DNA from 4 places in the Methylocaldum sp. GT1BB genome. Region 4 is predicted to be linked to each of the others. Evidence: riboswitches for the same ligand, from Rfam matches in the RefSeq annotation. Region 4 holds a riboswitch; each other region holds the start of a gene.

The links. Region 4 has a riboswitch for cyclic di-GMP ahead of ACR2TX_RS11885 (reprolysin-like metallopeptidase). Riboswitches for the same ligand answer to the same signal wherever they lie in the genome.
Positions count from the first base shown of each region.
Region 1: linked by a shared signal. The riboswitch ahead of ACR2TX_RS09660 (VPLPA-CTERM sorting domain-containing protein) and the one ahead of ACR2TX_RS11885 (reprolysin-like metallopeptidase) in region 4 are both predicted to bind cyclic di-GMP.
Region 2: linked by a shared signal. The riboswitch ahead of ACR2TX_RS19330 (hypothetical protein) and the one ahead of ACR2TX_RS11885 (reprolysin-like metallopeptidase) in region 4 are both predicted to bind cyclic di-GMP.
Region 3: linked by a shared signal. The riboswitch ahead of pepA (flocculation-associated PEP-CTERM protein PepA) and the one ahead of ACR2TX_RS11885 (reprolysin-like metallopeptidase) in region 4 are both predicted to bind cyclic di-GMP.

Region 1 covers NZ_CP194902.1:1,839,331-1,843,301, forward strand. The annotation lists gene ACR2TX_RS09655 (transglutaminase-like cysteine peptidase) at 1-561, opposite strand, end outside; cyclic di-GMP riboswitch class I at 1,665-1,742, shown strand; gene ACR2TX_RS09660 (VPLPA-CTERM sorting domain-containing protein) at 1,903-2,673, shown strand; gene ACR2TX_RS09665 (hypothetical protein) at 2,705-3,971, shown strand, end outside.
Region 2 covers NZ_CP194902.1:4,047,167-4,051,137, forward strand. The annotation lists gene ACR2TX_RS19325 (hypothetical protein) at 1-249, opposite strand, end outside; gene ACR2TX_RS19330 (hypothetical protein) at 613-1,509, opposite strand; cyclic di-GMP riboswitch class I at 1,624-1,712, opposite strand; gene ACR2TX_RS19335 (VPLPA-CTERM sorting domain-containing protein) at 1,999-2,907, opposite strand; cyclic di-GMP riboswitch class I at 3,020-3,105, opposite strand; gene ACR2TX_RS19340 (hypothetical protein) at 3,527-3,655, opposite strand; gene ACR2TX_RS19345 (VPLPA-CTERM sorting domain-containing protein) at 3,652-3,971, opposite strand, start outside.
Region 3 covers NZ_CP194902.1:4,494,936-4,498,906, forward strand. The annotation lists gene ACR2TX_RS21395 (ExeM/NucH family extracellular endonuclease) at 1-375, shown strand, start outside; gene ACR2TX_RS21400 (hypothetical protein) at 435-1,043, shown strand; cyclic di-GMP riboswitch class I at 1,856-1,936, shown strand; gene pepA (flocculation-associated PEP-CTERM protein PepA) at 2,035-2,901, shown strand; gene ACR2TX_RS21410 (glycerophosphodiester phosphodiesterase family protein) at 3,613-3,971, opposite strand, start outside.
Region 4 covers NZ_CP194902.1:2,356,125-2,360,095, forward strand. The annotation lists gene ACR2TX_RS11885 (reprolysin-like metallopeptidase) at 1-1,476, opposite strand, end outside; cyclic di-GMP riboswitch class I at 1,563-1,650, opposite strand; gene ACR2TX_RS11890 (M12 family metallo-peptidase) at 2,878-3,971, opposite strand, start outside.

The DNA.
Region 1 (3,971 bases), 520 kb from region 4:
CGACCACAACCCCTCCGCATTGAAGCTCATGGTCGGCGCTAGATCGGTCCGCGCGGCGGCCGGCCGGATATCGCCGATCAGATTGTCCAAAATCAGCGGTTCGGATTCCGGGGCGGGATAGTAGGCCAGGACCATGTGCGGCTCCATGCGGCTCAGCTGTGGCCGCCAGACCCGGACATAAGTGACCCGCAATCGGTCGGGAGCCACTCCTGCCGCTCGAAGGGTGAAATATTTGGCCAGGGCGAAATCCTCGCAGTCGCCGCCGTTGGCGGCCAGGAGTTCCACCGGAGTCGCCCAGTAGTCGCGGCGCGCCCATTGGTCAGAGTCGGAGATGTTCGGCAGCCGGTTGAAGAAATCGTTAACCTGCGCCAGCTTCTCGTGCTCGCCGGCACCACCCAGATGCAGAACCAGGTCGCGCCACGCCGACAGACGTTCCACCGCCGCAAGGCCATAGCGCTGGCCGACCAGTTCCAAGGTTCGTGCATTGGGGAGCAGGTCCATTTCGACGCCCGCCACGGCAAGGACCGCAAAAGCGGCGCTCCATAAAAATAAGCGTTTCAAGAGCTATCGGGGGTGATTTGAAGGAAGCGTATCTTGCCCCATCTCGGCGAAATTTCGCCACCTCATATCCCGGTAGTCGATCGTTTTTCACCGAAGTATAGCGATGCGGCTTGGGAAACCGCCCGTACCTCTAAGTACCTATCTCAGTAGGCCGTTCGCCCTGAGCCGAGGCGAAGGGCCTGTCCTGAGCAGAGTCGAAGGGTTTTTGAAACCTACTGGGAAGGCTCTAAATGTAGGCCGAAACGAGCGGCCGTAGATCGGCAATCCCTTGCCGACGAAGGCGTTCGGATGCAGGCCCGGCTAAGCGTCAGCGCTTGATGGCAAACGGTCGCTGCTATACAGGTCAGCGGACCGCCATTCCGGTATGGATTTTCGCTGGCTCCCAAGCTTCCGCCTGGGAGCTATACCCGAGCAGCTCGAGCTTCTCGAAACATCATTCGAATCGAGAAGCGGGAGCTTCTCAACGTCGGTTCCCAAACGGGAGTTCGGGAACCAGCCTAACGACGGAGGCATGCCGGATCAATCGGTTGCGGGCCGGCTGGCACCGAACCGCGGAGTAGGTCGGGAATCCCTTCCAATCGCAAACGGTGTCTCCAATCGCAAACGATCGGTTCGGGAGCACCGAACCGATCCTTCCAGGAGCGCCGGAGCCACCCTTCCAATCGCAAACGGTCGCTTTAATCGCGACCCTTCCCGACGGGATTTGTCGGCAAAGGATTGCCGACCTACCGACCCGATGCGCCGGGCAAGGCGCTCGGAAGAAGTCAGGTCCGGCGGTGCCCTTCCTCGATTCCCCCGCCTTCATGTTGCGAATCCGTAAAGTCGTTCAGCGAAAAAGCTACAGCCGGGGCAGCTTGCAATCATCTGCGACTTAAAGTTTTGAAAAAAAAACACAGCACGCAAATGTAATCCAAAACAAAGACTTAGTTGATGCGCGGGAGCCGTGCGTTGAGTTTTTTCAAAAAATTTCATCGGTGTCACACAAACTTAACTTGGTTGTAAAAAAGCGACATTAAAGTCTGTCTCGCCTTCAAAGGGACGGAAGAAAACCGCAGTGCGGTTCAGTTGCGGCCGGGGAGCAGGAGCCCGGTCCAGGAGGGTTGCTAGGACAAAGCCACACTCGTCGCGAGGCGGGGCCGGAAAGCCACGGGTCTTGATTGCAAGATAGCCGGGTTGCCACACCAACGTTGATGGCAGCCCGGCTTTTTTGTTTTCGGTGCCTGAAAAACGGCACAAAAAAGCCGGTCGCCGAAAAGCGACCGGCGAAAACGGCCCTGCAGATAAACCTTGAGAAGACGTCTGCAAGGTATTTTCAACCGCAATTTTAAACAAGGCATGGAAATGAACAAACTGAAAGCGATTACCGCCGGCGTGCTATTGGCTTTGGGCGCCACCGGCGCAGAAGCGTCGATTAGCGATGGGCAGTATCCGAACGTGGGCGAATTGTTCGTGTCGATTTTCGATCCCAGCGCGAACGGCGGCCTGGGTCGCACCTACTTCCGCGATCTCGACGTTTCACTCACTGACGTGCTGAACGCCGGTTCGAACTGGGCGTTCAGCGTCAATCTGGGTGCTGACGCCAATTATGCCGGCTTTGCCGGCAAGGCAGACCTGCAGTACAACATCGCCGCCGTGTACACCCTCGACGAGGGCGGTGCCAATATCGATCAATGGGGTATTCTGGCTACCGGGTCTTCGTTCAACGGCGGTTTCGGTAATGTTTTATCCACGATTACCAACATTCAGGGCTATATCAGCAAACTGAACACCGCGCTGGGCGACAACGTGTCGGGCGTCGTGGATAACGGGCTGCCGCAGTCCTGGGACGACGGCAACTGGGGTCCGCTGATGGGCGCCGCTCCCAGCGTGTTCGCCTCCACCGCCGGCGGCGTCGACCTGGCAACCCTTTTCTTCCACGTGACCAATAACACCGGCGACGACAGCGACGGCATCGTCAATCAGATTGCCGGGCGCTGGCTGCTGTCGAGCAACGGCACCCTGGAATTCGGCCCGGCCGGCTCCTCTCCGGTACCGGTTCCCGCGGCGATCTATCTGCTTGGCTCCGCTCTGGCCGGCTTGACCCTGGTCAGCCGCCGCGGCCAGAAAGCGTAATCTCCCAAATATCCTTAACGGAGAAAATTCGATGAAAGTCAATCGTTTGTCTGTCGCCATGGCGGCAACGGCGCTGCTCGGCGCCGGCGAAGCCTTCGCTCTCGCTCCCGGCGCGGCCGTGGATATCGAAATCTGGGCATCCGGCGCCACCGCACAGGACAAGGGCGTGGAAGCGCTCTTTTCCGAACTCTGCGTGGCCGGAACCCTGGATATCTACCGCGACAACGCCAACGCGTCCAAGCCGGGAGCGCAGCACTCGGCTTATTTCTGCCGGCTCGACTCCACCAAGGTGACCGGCCTCGGCACCGTAAATCCGAACGTGTTGTTCCACAAGCGTTCTCAGGGCGGCTCGGCGCAGGGCGTAACGCCGCTGATTCTCGATCAGGCGATCACGCACATGGAGATCAACAACGGCAACTGCACCAAGACCGCGCCCGACAGCTTCTACCGCTGCCGAGTCAGCAGCGCGGGCGACACCATTCTGCACGAGTCGGATCTCGGCGTAAGCGACGTCAACCCGGATCTGTTCCGCGGGGTCAACGCGCCCAGGGAGGACGGCGTGAAGCAGCCGGATGTCACGACCGCCCAGGTTTCGAGCTTGCTGGACGTGACCCCGGCCGCGGGCCTGGTGTTCGGCATTCCGGTAACGCTGTCTCTTTATACCGCCCTGCAGGACGCGCAGATGGACCAGGGCCGGATCCCCGCCGGTTGCGCGCTGGGGGATGACAGCAATCCCGATTGCATGCCCAGCCTCAGCTCCGAGCAAGTGGCTTCGCTGCTGGCCGGCAAGGTGCAGAACTGGAACCGGTTCAAGGTTCAGATCGGCGCGGCGTCCGTCAACTTTTTCGACAATTATTCCGGCGGCATGAATCTGACCGACAACAAGGTGGCCATCTGCCGCCGCGTCGACGGTTCTGGCACGCAGGCGCAAGCCAACGCGGTGTTCCTGAACAATCCGTGCATGAGCGGCGCGGTCAATCCGGTGGGCGGTACCAATAACTTGAGCGGACCGATCGTGCCCTCGACCAACCTCGCCCTGAACGGCGTCGGCCAGTCGGGCTCCGGGGACGTGGACAACTGCCTGGCCGATTTCAACGACGGCACCAACACCGGCGGATCTGGTAACACGTCCAAGCGCTGGGCGATCGGCATCCAGAGCCTGGAGAAGAACTCCGGCAGGGATAAGAACGGCAATCCCATTGCCCGCAAGAACTACCGCTTCGTGAAGATCGACGGCGCCGCGCCGACGCTGGCCGAGGTCGCTGCCGGCCGCTACCCGGACTGGGTGGAGCAGACCT
Region 2 (3,971 bases), 1.7 Mb from region 4:
CTGCGCCCGGCTGAATTCTCCGGATAAGGCTTTCGAATAACCGAGCGGGATGGTCAGAAAACGATCGCCGCCGTCAGCTTCATAAGCGGTTTTCCAGCGGCTGTACGCGTTCTTCAGGGTTTCGACATCGCCGTGGCCTGTGACCAGCTCCGACTTGGAAACTTCGGTATCGGTAAGCAGCAGGTAGGCGACCGTACCCCCAAGCATGAGCGCCAGCGCCGCCAAAAGTGGAAACGTATTTTTATTCACGGACTCGTACCAGGATCGGATTTATTGGAAGAACGTAGCTATACAGACGGCGATCCCACTCCTATGGACGACCAACGCGCGAACCGCTGAGCCTTGCTCGGCCGTTGCGAAACCTTGGTCGCGAGGAGGTGTCGGACACCGCCCGCATTGGACGGCCCTGTCACTACGTTGAAATTATTGTTAAACGAATGGTTACGGCACCCGCCGAAACCGGTCATCAACCCCAAGGCCTCCGGCATCGCTTTGAGCACGCGTCTGCCGTGTTCGGATGAGCCGGGACATATCAATGCTCTATGGCCAGATCGATCGGATGAGCCCGGGAGATCGTTCCACCCGGGCACTCTTGCCTCTCTGGTTGCCAAGTTATGCCGGAGTCGGTTTCGAAGTCCGGCGGCCGATGGTAAATACGCCAACCAAGGCACTGCCGAACAGCCATACGGCAGCGGGAATCGGAACCGGCTGGACTGTCAATTGATAATTGCCGGCTACGCCGCCCAAGGCACCTATGATGATCGTGTATTCGCCCCCATAAGTGGTGTCGAGGTCGAATACCTGCGACAAGGTCTCGCCGACCGAGGATGCCACGCCCCAACCGAGCAGGGTGAGATCGTCGGAGCCCAGCGGATTGTTTACCGGGGTCGGATCGGTAAAGAAGGTATCGTGCCTAGAAGCGCCGGCACCGGTATCCCAGCCGCCATAAAGCGCGTAGCCGAGTTTGAGGTTGGCGCCGCCGTCGGCAAGGTCGTCCGCCAGAGTGATTTTGAATTGCGATACTCCGGCATCCACGCAGCCCTGGGCGCTGCCGCCGCAGGACCAATGGATCAGGCCGAAGTCCGCTCCATGGCCCCAACCCTGTCCGCCGTTGTCGGGATCGGACCAGGAAAGGCCGCCGACCCGCAGCATTCGATCCGTGGGAAGGTCGGGATCGTTATTGTTGTTATAGTTGGCAATCTGCCGCTGCAGGCTGCTGCCGTTGGTGGATGTGGGCGTGCCGGTCTCGATGGTGCGGCCGGCCGCCGCCGCGCTGTGCATGCCCGCATACCACATGACGGGCAAACTCCCGGTATAGCCGACACCGCCGTTGGTCCAAACGCCGCTCGCGTCGGTGCCCGGCATTCCGTCGGCGCCGTTGATGCTGCCGCCGGTGCCGTCGCCGTAACCGGCGATGTTGAACGTGGCGTGCGCGTGAGCCTCGGGCGCAGCGACCAATGTTCCCCCGAGCATTCCCGCGAGGGCCAGTATTGTTGCCGTGGTTTTCATACTATGATTCGTCCTCGTCACTGTTAGTGGTCGTCCAAAAGCTCGTTAACAGTGATGTCCGCGGCGCTTCACCGTACCCAATGGAGCTGCGCCGCGGTCCTCCCCATCACACTAGGAGGCGGCTCGGCCGTCTCGAATACTCCATAGCATCGAGACCCGAAGCTTTCCGGCCCCGCCTCGCGGCGGGTGTGGCGATTCGGACAGACCTAACGGCGGTCCATCCCGACAAAGATCCCTCGGGCGATCCCTGCCAGCCGATTCCTTGCGAATCCGTGTGTATCGCGTCTTTTTATGAGCCCCCTAAGCGGCGGACCCGGCCTTTGCTGAAACAATAAATATGCCACTAAATAATCATTGCTAATCAAACAGATAAATCGCATGCAAACGCCACCGACGTGGCAAATCACGCAGTCTCATGGGTGATTCCACACAAAAGTTCCCCGCTTAGAGCGCGGAAAGGAAGGCGTGTACATACGTCGAGGTCTTGTTTCAGGCGGGAACGGCCATGACGTTCTTGCGGCGCTGTCCCAGCGTGACCAAACTCGCGAGGGCGCTGCCGAACAGCCAAACCGCCGCGGGGACCGGAACCGGTGCGGTGCTGATATTCAAGCTGTACTCCGCGATGTTCTGACTCCAGTTCCCCACGCCGGCGCCGCCCAGGTAGATGGAATAAACCTGACCGGCCAGGGCCAGAAAGGTCAAACCGTCTACACCGTCGACGGTGCCATCGTGAGTCAAGTAGCTCAGTCCTACGGTGCCGAACGGGTTATCGGCTTCGTAAGGTTTCGCGGGTGTGCATCCGGGGCAGTTCCAGGAGCCGTGATGAGAGTAACTGCCAGTACCGGAGTCCATGCCGGTGAAGACGGTGATGCCAAAGTTCTGAATGTCGTAGCCGGTTCCCGTAACCACCACGGGATTCAGTGTTACCCACATAGTTTCTTCGGCCTTGATCAAGCCAATATCGGTCTGATGTCTCCAGCCGGTCGGCCCGTTGGCTGTCGGAACTCCGCTGCCATTGACGCCTGCGTCCTGCCAGGCCCCGGCGCCGGTATCGATTTCCGCGGCGAAGCCGTAACGCGTTACCGCATCTGCTTTCGAGATTTCGAGCGTGTTGCCCGCCGAGTGAAGCTCGGCCGCCCAGTTCAGATGAGACGTACCGGCATAGCCGAAAGGCAGCGTGGTGGCACTGGCGGTTCCGACCCAACCCGGCGATACCGTCGGATAGGTCGGATTGCCTATACCCCCATAGTTCCAGCCGTCGGTGGCGGACAGCTCAGTGGTGGTGAAGGTGTTGTACATCGTATGCGCCTGGGCGCCGGAAACGGCGCCTACGGACAAGACGGTACCGGTGAGGGCCATGGCCACCGCTTTGGTCAGTTTGTTTTTGTTTTTGGACATAGGAAATTACCTCGTGCTGTTCTATGGAGTTGGTCTTTGTTTTCACATAGGCAGCGATGTCCGCAGCGCTCCCGTCAAAAGCGGAAGGCGCTCCGATCTCCCCATCACCGAGGGAGGCGGCCCGGCCGTCTTGGGATCAAATTCACAAGACCCGTGGCTTTCCGAACCCGCCTCGCGGCGGGAGTGGCAGGTGCAAAAGGGACTCCGCCCTGCTACGGTCTACGCTCCCCTTCCCCGGCAATGGTTTTCGGGTTTTCCGTAGCACAAAGCGCGTTCGAACCGGAATTCGGTCGAACCGGCCGATACCCCAAGAGCAATAAGCGCGCCTGAGGTAAACCGTTGATATAGCATTTTCCGAATCGGTGTAAGGGATTCGGATATGTAGGTCGGCAATCCCTTGCCGACGTATCGGCTCGGCGAAGGGCTTTGTCGGCAAGGGATTGCCGACCTACGTTCTTCCCTCCTGGAACGAATCCGTACACCGGGATGGAAAACGCTCTATAACGCTATTTCCATGACGGAAACGACGGAAGCTGCTGGATATCCCGCATTTTTATTACGGGTATTCCAGCATGTGGCGACCCAAATCATCCGGAGGGTCAGTCAGCCAGCTCTTTCACTACACCGTTTCAAAGCGGCGATCGGCTGAGGCCGAGGCGATGAAACGGCCGGATATCGCCGACACCGGCGCATGCCACATGGTGCGCCCAGCCTCGAAGGCAAGCTCGACCGCCTTGTCCCGCATCATGCGGCGACGGCCTTGTGTCTGTGCCGCCCGACGAATCCCATCCCGGCCAAAGCACTGCCGAACAGCCAAATGGCGGCCGGTATCGGAACCGGAGAAGACGTGATGTTCAAGACGTAAAGATCCTTGTTTTGATTCCAATTGGCTCCGCCGCTACCGCCCAGATAAATGGAATAAATCTGACCGGCCTCCGCCAGGAAGGTCAGACCGTTGACCCCGTCGACGGTTGAATCGTGGGTCAAATAAGTTACGCCGGTGGTGCCGAACGGATCGCTCGCGGTGAAATCTAAGCCTTGAATCGGGCTATTCCATGCCTGAT
Region 3 (3,971 bases), 2.1 Mb from region 4:
TCCAGTTTGACGCTCACTTATCAGGTCAAGGGCGTCGCGGAATGGCACATCAACGCGGACGAGCCGATCGCGCTCGACTACAACACCGACTTCAAGACGCCGGATCAGGTCACCAGCTTCTACAGTGCCGATCCGTATCGTTCGTCGGACCACGATCCGGTCGTGGTGGAAGTGCTGGTGCCGGGCGATCTCGACAAGGACGGCGACGTCGACGTAGCGGACCAGAACCGCTTCCGCTCCGCCTTGGGCAAGTGTTCGGGCCAATCCGGCTACTTGGCGGAGGCTAACTACGACGGCGTCGGCTGCGTGACCTATGCCGACTACCAGCGCTGGTATGGCCACTATGCTGCCTATCGTGTCAAGGCAGGACTTTAAACAGCGATCGGCCGCCTCGTTGCAACGAGGCGGCCCTTTCCCCTAACTGGAGATAAACGATGTTGACTTTTAAAGCCCGCCTCGCAATTGCCATTCTGGGGCTATTGCCCGTGGCCCCTTCCCACTCGGCCGTGGTGTCGCTCAATTTTGTCGGGAATGCCCCCGTGCTGGTTGGCGACAGCTTCAGTATCGATTTAACGTTGACTCAGGCCTTCGATGGGTTGGACGCTTCCGATGAATTGCTGGCGTTCGGATTCGACACGGTGCTGAACGGTACCGCCGCTCAGTTCACGGGCGTCACGTATTCGCCGTCCTTCAGCGATGACAGCGGCCTGCTCGGACTGGATTTGGCGGGATCGGCCTTCCCCGGCATCCCCAATCTTCCGGCGCATCAGACACTGACTCTGGCGACGCTCAATTTCCAGGCGTTGTACGCCGGAAATATTGATTTGGGCGTGTTGGGCAATCCGTCCGAACCCAATCAAGGATTGTTCTTCAGCCTCTCGGGGCCGCTCGCCGCCAATGCCGGTCTGTCCTTGAGCATTCAGTCCAGCGCGGTTCCCGTACCGGCCGCCTTTTGGCTGTTCGCCAGCGGGATCTCGGGGCTGGTGGTGCGGAGTGCATGCCGAAAAAGTTGTACGATCGGCGCACTCAGTCTACGAAGATAGCCGTTGGGCCAACGGGTTTGTCGGCAAAGGATTGCCGACCTACGAAGGCTTGAATCCATTCACCCGAGCCGAAGGCGCCAACGACTTCCGCCAAGCCTGTTTTGTCGTACGAGCGAGATGAAAACGCTCTAAGTCTACGAAGATAGGCTTTGATCCCAGCCGTTGCCAAAGCTAACCCGTCCCAATTCGCTCGGCTCTTCGTGTGGACGCGGGCCGGTGTACGGCTGGCGGAAACGTGATCAGGCTCCGAACCAAGGCCTTCCCGGCGGTTTTTCTCTTCGCCAAGCCCAAACGCGGCTTGGGCTTGGCTTACGAGCACCTCGAAGTTTTTCGAGGTGCCTGACCAACGGATGCAGGCGGCCGGGGACCAAGCGGGACCTGATCCGCCGATTCGACCTGGCGTATCGGCAGAGTGCCTTCGGTCTATCGCCATCCGCTGCCGCCGCGCCGCTTCCAGCACGAATGGTTTCCCCTCGCTGGCTCATCTCATCACCTGCGCACGAAGCTCGGCCTTGAACGGCTGTCTCGGTAATTTCGCCATCTCGTTCCACCACCAATCACCGGATTTACGCGATTGATGGTGTCCACTTTTTTGAGCCTGGCTCACTGGCTCATGGAGAAGGAGACTGGACAGAATCCACCTAATCGGTCTCCGACGAGTCATTTGTCATAAATTGATTACATAGATTTAACCAATCATTAACTGACGTGTAACAGTCTCGGCTTAATTTGACCGGGTATTTCGAAAAAATGAGCAAGGAGGCTTAGGTCGGTTACCGGTCACGTCAAGCTGTAGGACCAGCTGAACGTGTTTGCCGAAGAGCCACACCCGCCGTGAGGCGGGGCCGGAAAGCCACGGGTCTCGCGTTTGTCGAGATCGCCGGGCCGCCTCCCGAGTGATGGGGAGGACCGTGGCACCGCTCACCACCTGTGGGCAGAATCACGGACATCACTGTGAGTTCAACGTCAACACAGTGAAAAGGTAATTCGGATGAAACCAAGTAAGATCATTTCGGCGCTCGCTTTGACGGGCGTCGGATTCTCAAGTACTGCCGGTGCGGCAACCTTGCCGAACTGGGTGGGTACCGCGGACTACACCGTCGTGGGCGGTTCGGCCGGCGAAGCGGTCGGTCCCTTCGATACTTACGACTTCGCGGCGGGCGACGGCGGTCTGGCATTGCTCGTACCGGACACGATCACCAATCCCTCCCAAATTACGGTGGGAGACATCTATTCAGGCGTGTACCAGTCTTACGTCACCAACCATCAGTTGGGCACCTCCACGGTGAGCAACCCCAAACTGAACGTCTCTTACGAGTTGACCACCCAGTCGGCTTTCCAAACACAAGTCACGAACGCGCAGAATCTGGGCAACGGGCTGTGGACCATCAACTTCCAGGTGTTGAGTGGCTCGCTGGACCTGTTTTTCGACAGCGCCGTCAATCGCGATGTAACCGGTGATGCGGGCATCACGGACGGCACCAATATTCTTAAGGGATCGGTGACGGGCGGAACCGGGGTCGTCACGGTAAGCACCCAGTTTCCTTCCGGTCTTGGCGTAACCTCGAGCGAATTTACCTTCGTCGGAAACACCAGTTTCTATGATTCGGCGGTATACGATCCCGATACCATCGGCGGCGGCCAGTCGTTGTTCTCCCTGTTCGTCAGAAACCCCACCGCACCTCCCGCCATCTCTTCCGTCGGCGGCATACCGGTTACATCGACGAGCATTCTCTACCAGGCGGATGGATCGCTCACGCTGACGGCGGTACCGGTTCCAGCGGCCTTCTGGCTGCTCGCTAGTGCCTTGGCCGGCATGAGCGTCATCTCTCGCCGTTCCAGCAAATTGGCTGCGTGAGCCTCGCATGGCAAGCCCATTTGGTGAATGGGCGAGGATTCGGTGCAAATCTGCTTCGCTGACTGCGGAAGCAGACGGCGCGGCCGAACGTCACAACCGGGCCGGCGCTTATCCCGGTCCGGTTCCTCGAGCCGAACGTCACAACCGGGCCGGCGCTTATCCCGGTCCGGTTCCTCGAGCCGACCGCCAGCCGGAACGGCCGAGGCCAGTGCTGCAATTATCATCCTCATGACGCAGCGTCGCTATCGGCTTCAAGGACGGCCGAGTGAGTAAAGTCCGCGACAACTCTTGAGGAACTTCACCCTCGGGCTCGAACACCGCGCGCGAGCCAGTTCGGCGCCGGCGAGCCCCCTCCGGCGCAGGGCTTCCAACAAGAGCTAGCCGACACCCGTTGTTTGTCCTCGGTGGCGGCAAAGTGGGTTTGTGCTGCTTGGCGCCAGGGAGCCGCGAGATCATCGGCGGTGTCGAAGTCCGGGATGAGCCGATCCGGCGGCGCGCCACGTGCGCGAACAGTTCACGTTGTCCGGTACCATGGGTCACGGCGGAATCTCCTCAAAAATTCGATGTCAGCAGTTGAATTTTAAGGGCTTTTCGATTCCGCCCACCCTCCTTTCATGAACTATGCAGGCTTGGGACCTCACGCAACAAAACCCCGCCGGAGGCTTCGATTTCTCGCTCCCGCTCGCTCGGTGATCGGGTTTACAGCGCCCCTTACAATCCCTTGCAGTTGGCGTAATAGGTCACCGTCGCGGCCCAGTCGGCGAAGACGCCACGAATACCCACATCCTTCGCCAGCACGTCGAGCACTTTCATTACGTCGCCCTCGCGTTTGATGGCGGAATCGATGGTCTGAAAATAGAACCCATTATTACCGTCGGCGAGAATTCCGGAGCGCTCCAGTGTCCAGGTGATGATATCCAGGTCCGCGGCCTTGGCGTTCCTGGCGTATTCCGAAGGCACGATGTTGCCGCCGGCGTCCAGGTCCAACAAAGCAAACGTCGGCGGCGCCACGATATTGATGCCCATGGTCTTATAGCTTGCCAAGGTGGCAGCATCGGGCAGATCGGCGA
Region 4 (3,971 bases):
GCTGAGGCCAGTATTGGTGAAACTCGTGACGTTGCTGCCGAGCGAAGCGACTTCGCTCCAATTGACGCCATCCAGCGAGCGCTGCACCTTGAATCCGGTTTCGTCGCTAGACTTATCCGTCCACGTCAAGGCGATACTGCTGGATGATTGAGTAGTCGCCGCCAAACTTGTGGGGGCAGTCGGAACCGTGGGCGTCGTGGTGGTCGTGGTCGAGGACCGGAAACTGGCGACGGTGGCGCTGGTGCCATTCATGGAACGGGCGGTGTCCTGGTAGTTCGCCACCCCGGTCGGCTGGCCATTGTAATAAACGTTAGGATTAGAAAAGTGCGATATTCGTGGCGAACTGCAACTGTAGGACATGACATCGTGGAACACGCCGCAGATCCGGTAACCATAAGAGTAGGGGTACACGCCGGCGTAGGCGGAATTGTCCGGGTCGTGCATGTTGCCCTGATTGTGGCCCAATTCATGCGCCAGGGTATCGTTGCCGAGGCAGTTGTACTTGGAATCGTCATGCACGACGGCGAACGCATACGGAGCGAACCAGGAACCCAGGCTATTCATCACGTAGGCGATGCCGCAGTAGTTGCTTTCAGCAGTTATAAGCGCCACCTGATCGGCGCCGTACTGGTTGCGTAAGGAGTGTACCTCATCCATTTTGCCATCGCTGGTGCCGGTGACATCCGACAAGCTGGTCGACATGTTGCCCGTCTCGGTATAGCTGACTTCGGCCATTTTTACCAAGTTCAACTGCATGTCCACCTGGCTGTTCAGGTAGGCCTGATTGGCCTTGGTAACGGCGTTAATAATCTTGGCTTCTATGCCCGAGACGCCGCCAGCATTCACGCGGGCCTGAGGCGTGTAGACCACCAGCAGATCGATGACTTGGCCGGTGCTGGCGGCTGCGGTGGACGGGCTAGTCGAGGATGTCGTTGTACCGGCCAATTCACCGGCGGCATTAATATCCGGCGCGAGGGGTTCCGAATGCGGAGCGGTCTTGTTGGGATCGATCTGGCGGACGGCATGCGTTTTATTGCCGGCGTAGGCGATCTCGAACATTCTGCCGTCGTCCATCACGACGGTTCCGAACATCGCCTGCCCCCGAACGGCGAGGATCACCTCGCTGCTGCCTTCTTGCCCTTCGATATGACCGACCCAGGACAAACGGCCGTCGATGTCTTCGATACGATCGCGGATGGCGGTAACCGTGGTGTCGTTGAGCAGTTCGAGGGTGAGCGTATCGGCCTTCACCGCGTTGAAGTCGATGGCTACGCCCCGGCTGCGGCCCTTGATGGCTTTGATCTGCGCCTTGGCCTGCGTGGGCAGGGTCAGATTCGTGTCGCTGAATAAGCGCTGCGGCGGCGCCGCATGGACGACACCCACAATAGACGTTAAGGCTGCAAATACGCCAGCCAGTCCGAGGATATTTTTGCGGCGCGCAGCGGTGAACTTAGAATGCTGAGTCTTGTTGCTCACGTTGTGGTCCCCTAAGAGTCGAGTTGACGGCGATGGTCTCTGGGAACCCGCGGGGATGAGACAAACCAAAGCAACCTTTGGCTTGAGCTGGCAATCCCGCTGTCATAGGAGCCTGGCTCCCGTAGACCGGTAACTTTGCGCCACCACCTTTCGATGGTTTTGCCTTTTTCAGATCAAGCGGCATTAGGTCAGCGGCTCGATTTTTCTGTAGAAATAAGATTGGTCTAAATCTAGGGAATTTGTGTGATTGAGTCGGCAAAAAAGTGTTGTAGATTGTTTCATGTAGGCATTGATTGTTGTTTTTTATCAGTGGCCGTAATCGTTCGCCGGGTGGCTCCTCACCTTCGGATAAACGATGCATTGCTGCCCGTACCCCCCTTGGCACAGGTTAAGCGAATCGCAGCTTCTTTTGAGTTTGTAGCGTTGCTACGACACCGGAGTGGCTGACACGTCAAACGTTATCCGGTGCCATGGCGGTTTAGCACGCCGTATGCCAATCCGATGTTCGTTGGTGATCGGTCTGGCGAATCCTTGAATCTCTTGTATGCAGAGCAGGACTTGAGTCAGAAAATGACCGGTTCCATGGAGTGGCCGGGCAAAACATGTCTCCATTTGGCAACAGCCATGCGGCATGTGTCACTGGCCATTTCCAGGAAAAAACGAGAAAAACGCGTTATCCAGCGGCGATTTGTCCGATTATTCCGGCTGGCGACACTAGGAAGATCGTCTTGGAATGGCTAAGAGCGGAGCGGTTTGCAGTCCTGACTCGATTCACCCGAACTGTCATACGGGCACCCTTTGATGGATACGTATGATAGTTCGGGCTTAGAGCGTTTTTATCTCGCTCGTACGGCAAAACAGGCTTGGCCGAAGTCGTTGGCGCCTTCGGCTCGGGTGGATGGATTCAAGCATTCGTAGGTCGGCAATCCCTTCCCAATCGCAAACGGTCGCTTTGGTCGCGACCCTTCCGACGAAGACGCTCGACCGGGACATGGTGTCGGGAAGGGGGGCTTCGGCGCTCCAATCGCAAACGGTCATCCCAGGAGCGCTGGGATGACCCTTCCAATCGCAAACGGCCTGGCCGGGAGCGCCGGCCACGCCCTTCCCGAAGACGCCGTTTGCGATTGGAAGGGTCGCGACTAAAGCGACCGTTTGCGATTGGGAAGGGATTCCCGACCTACTCGCGAGTGCCCGTACAGTAGGTATGAAAATGCCCTAAGTACATTCCGCAAATATTTGCGGAATCTCGACAGATTGGCGGGGTTGTCCTGCAGGTTGCCTATGCCGCAAGACTTCCCTGAATGTACTTAGATAACGAATTTTTGCCTCAGTGGCAGATTCCAGCCGGTGCTACTCGATCAAGATCAGATAAAGCGTAACGCTACGATATTCGACATTCGATCAAATGCGGCGACCAAAGCGATATCGCCGACGCTCATTATCGGCGTCGTTGTCGGTCCTTCCCGTAACGCCATTGACAACCGACGCTGTTGCCGTTGTCACGACTTCACTGGGGCTGGACTCGGCTATGCCGTTATAGGCCGATACGCGATACGAGTACTCGCTGTTCGGGTTGAGTCCTGTGTCTGAGAAACTGGTGATGTCGGAGCCGAGTAACGCTACCTCTTCCCAGTTGACTCCATCGCGGGAGCGCTCCACTTTGAATCCCTCCTCGTTATCCGAGTTATCCATCCAGCGAAGATTGATTCCATCGTCGGATTGAGAGAAAGCTGCCAGCCTGCTTGGAGTCGCCGGAGCGGAAGCGGCCACTTTACTGGCACGCCACGCGGCAACCGTGGCTCGGGCTTTCTCCATCGACCAGGCGGTCGCCGCGGCCTTTGAGGGATTTATGTTCGGATCGATTCCTGTGGGTTTGCCGTTGTAGTAAACGCTAGGATTGGCGAAATTCGAAATGCGCGTTGCCCCGGTGCAGGGGTAAGACATAACCGTCCGGAAACCGCCGCTTTGGCACAGACGATGCCCATAAGAGTAGGAATAAATGCCGGCATAGCTGGAGTTGGCGCGGTCATGCGCGTTGCCCTGGTTATGGCCCAGTTCGTGCGCCAGAGTTTGCGCGGCGAGACAGTACGCTCTTGAGTCGTCATGCACGACAGCGAACGCATAAGGTGCAAAGGAGCTACTCAGCCGCGTCATTTGATAGGCGATACCGCAGTAATTTGCGTCGGCGGAAACCAGGGTCACTTGATCAGCACCGTATTGATTGCGCCAGGAATGTACGACGTCCATCTTGCCGTCCGTTGTGCCGCGAAGATCATTAAGCGTGCGGGCCATATCGCCGCTTTCCGTGTAGTTGACCTCAGCCATGCGCACCAGGTTGAGCTTCATATGAACTTTGCTGTTGATATAGGCTTGATTGGCGGCCTCGACGGCTTTCACGATCTTGGCTTGAATGCCCGAGGTGCCGCCGGCATTGGCGCGTGCCTTCGGCGTATAGACGACCATCAGGTCCACGATCGTATCGGTGATCGTGGCTG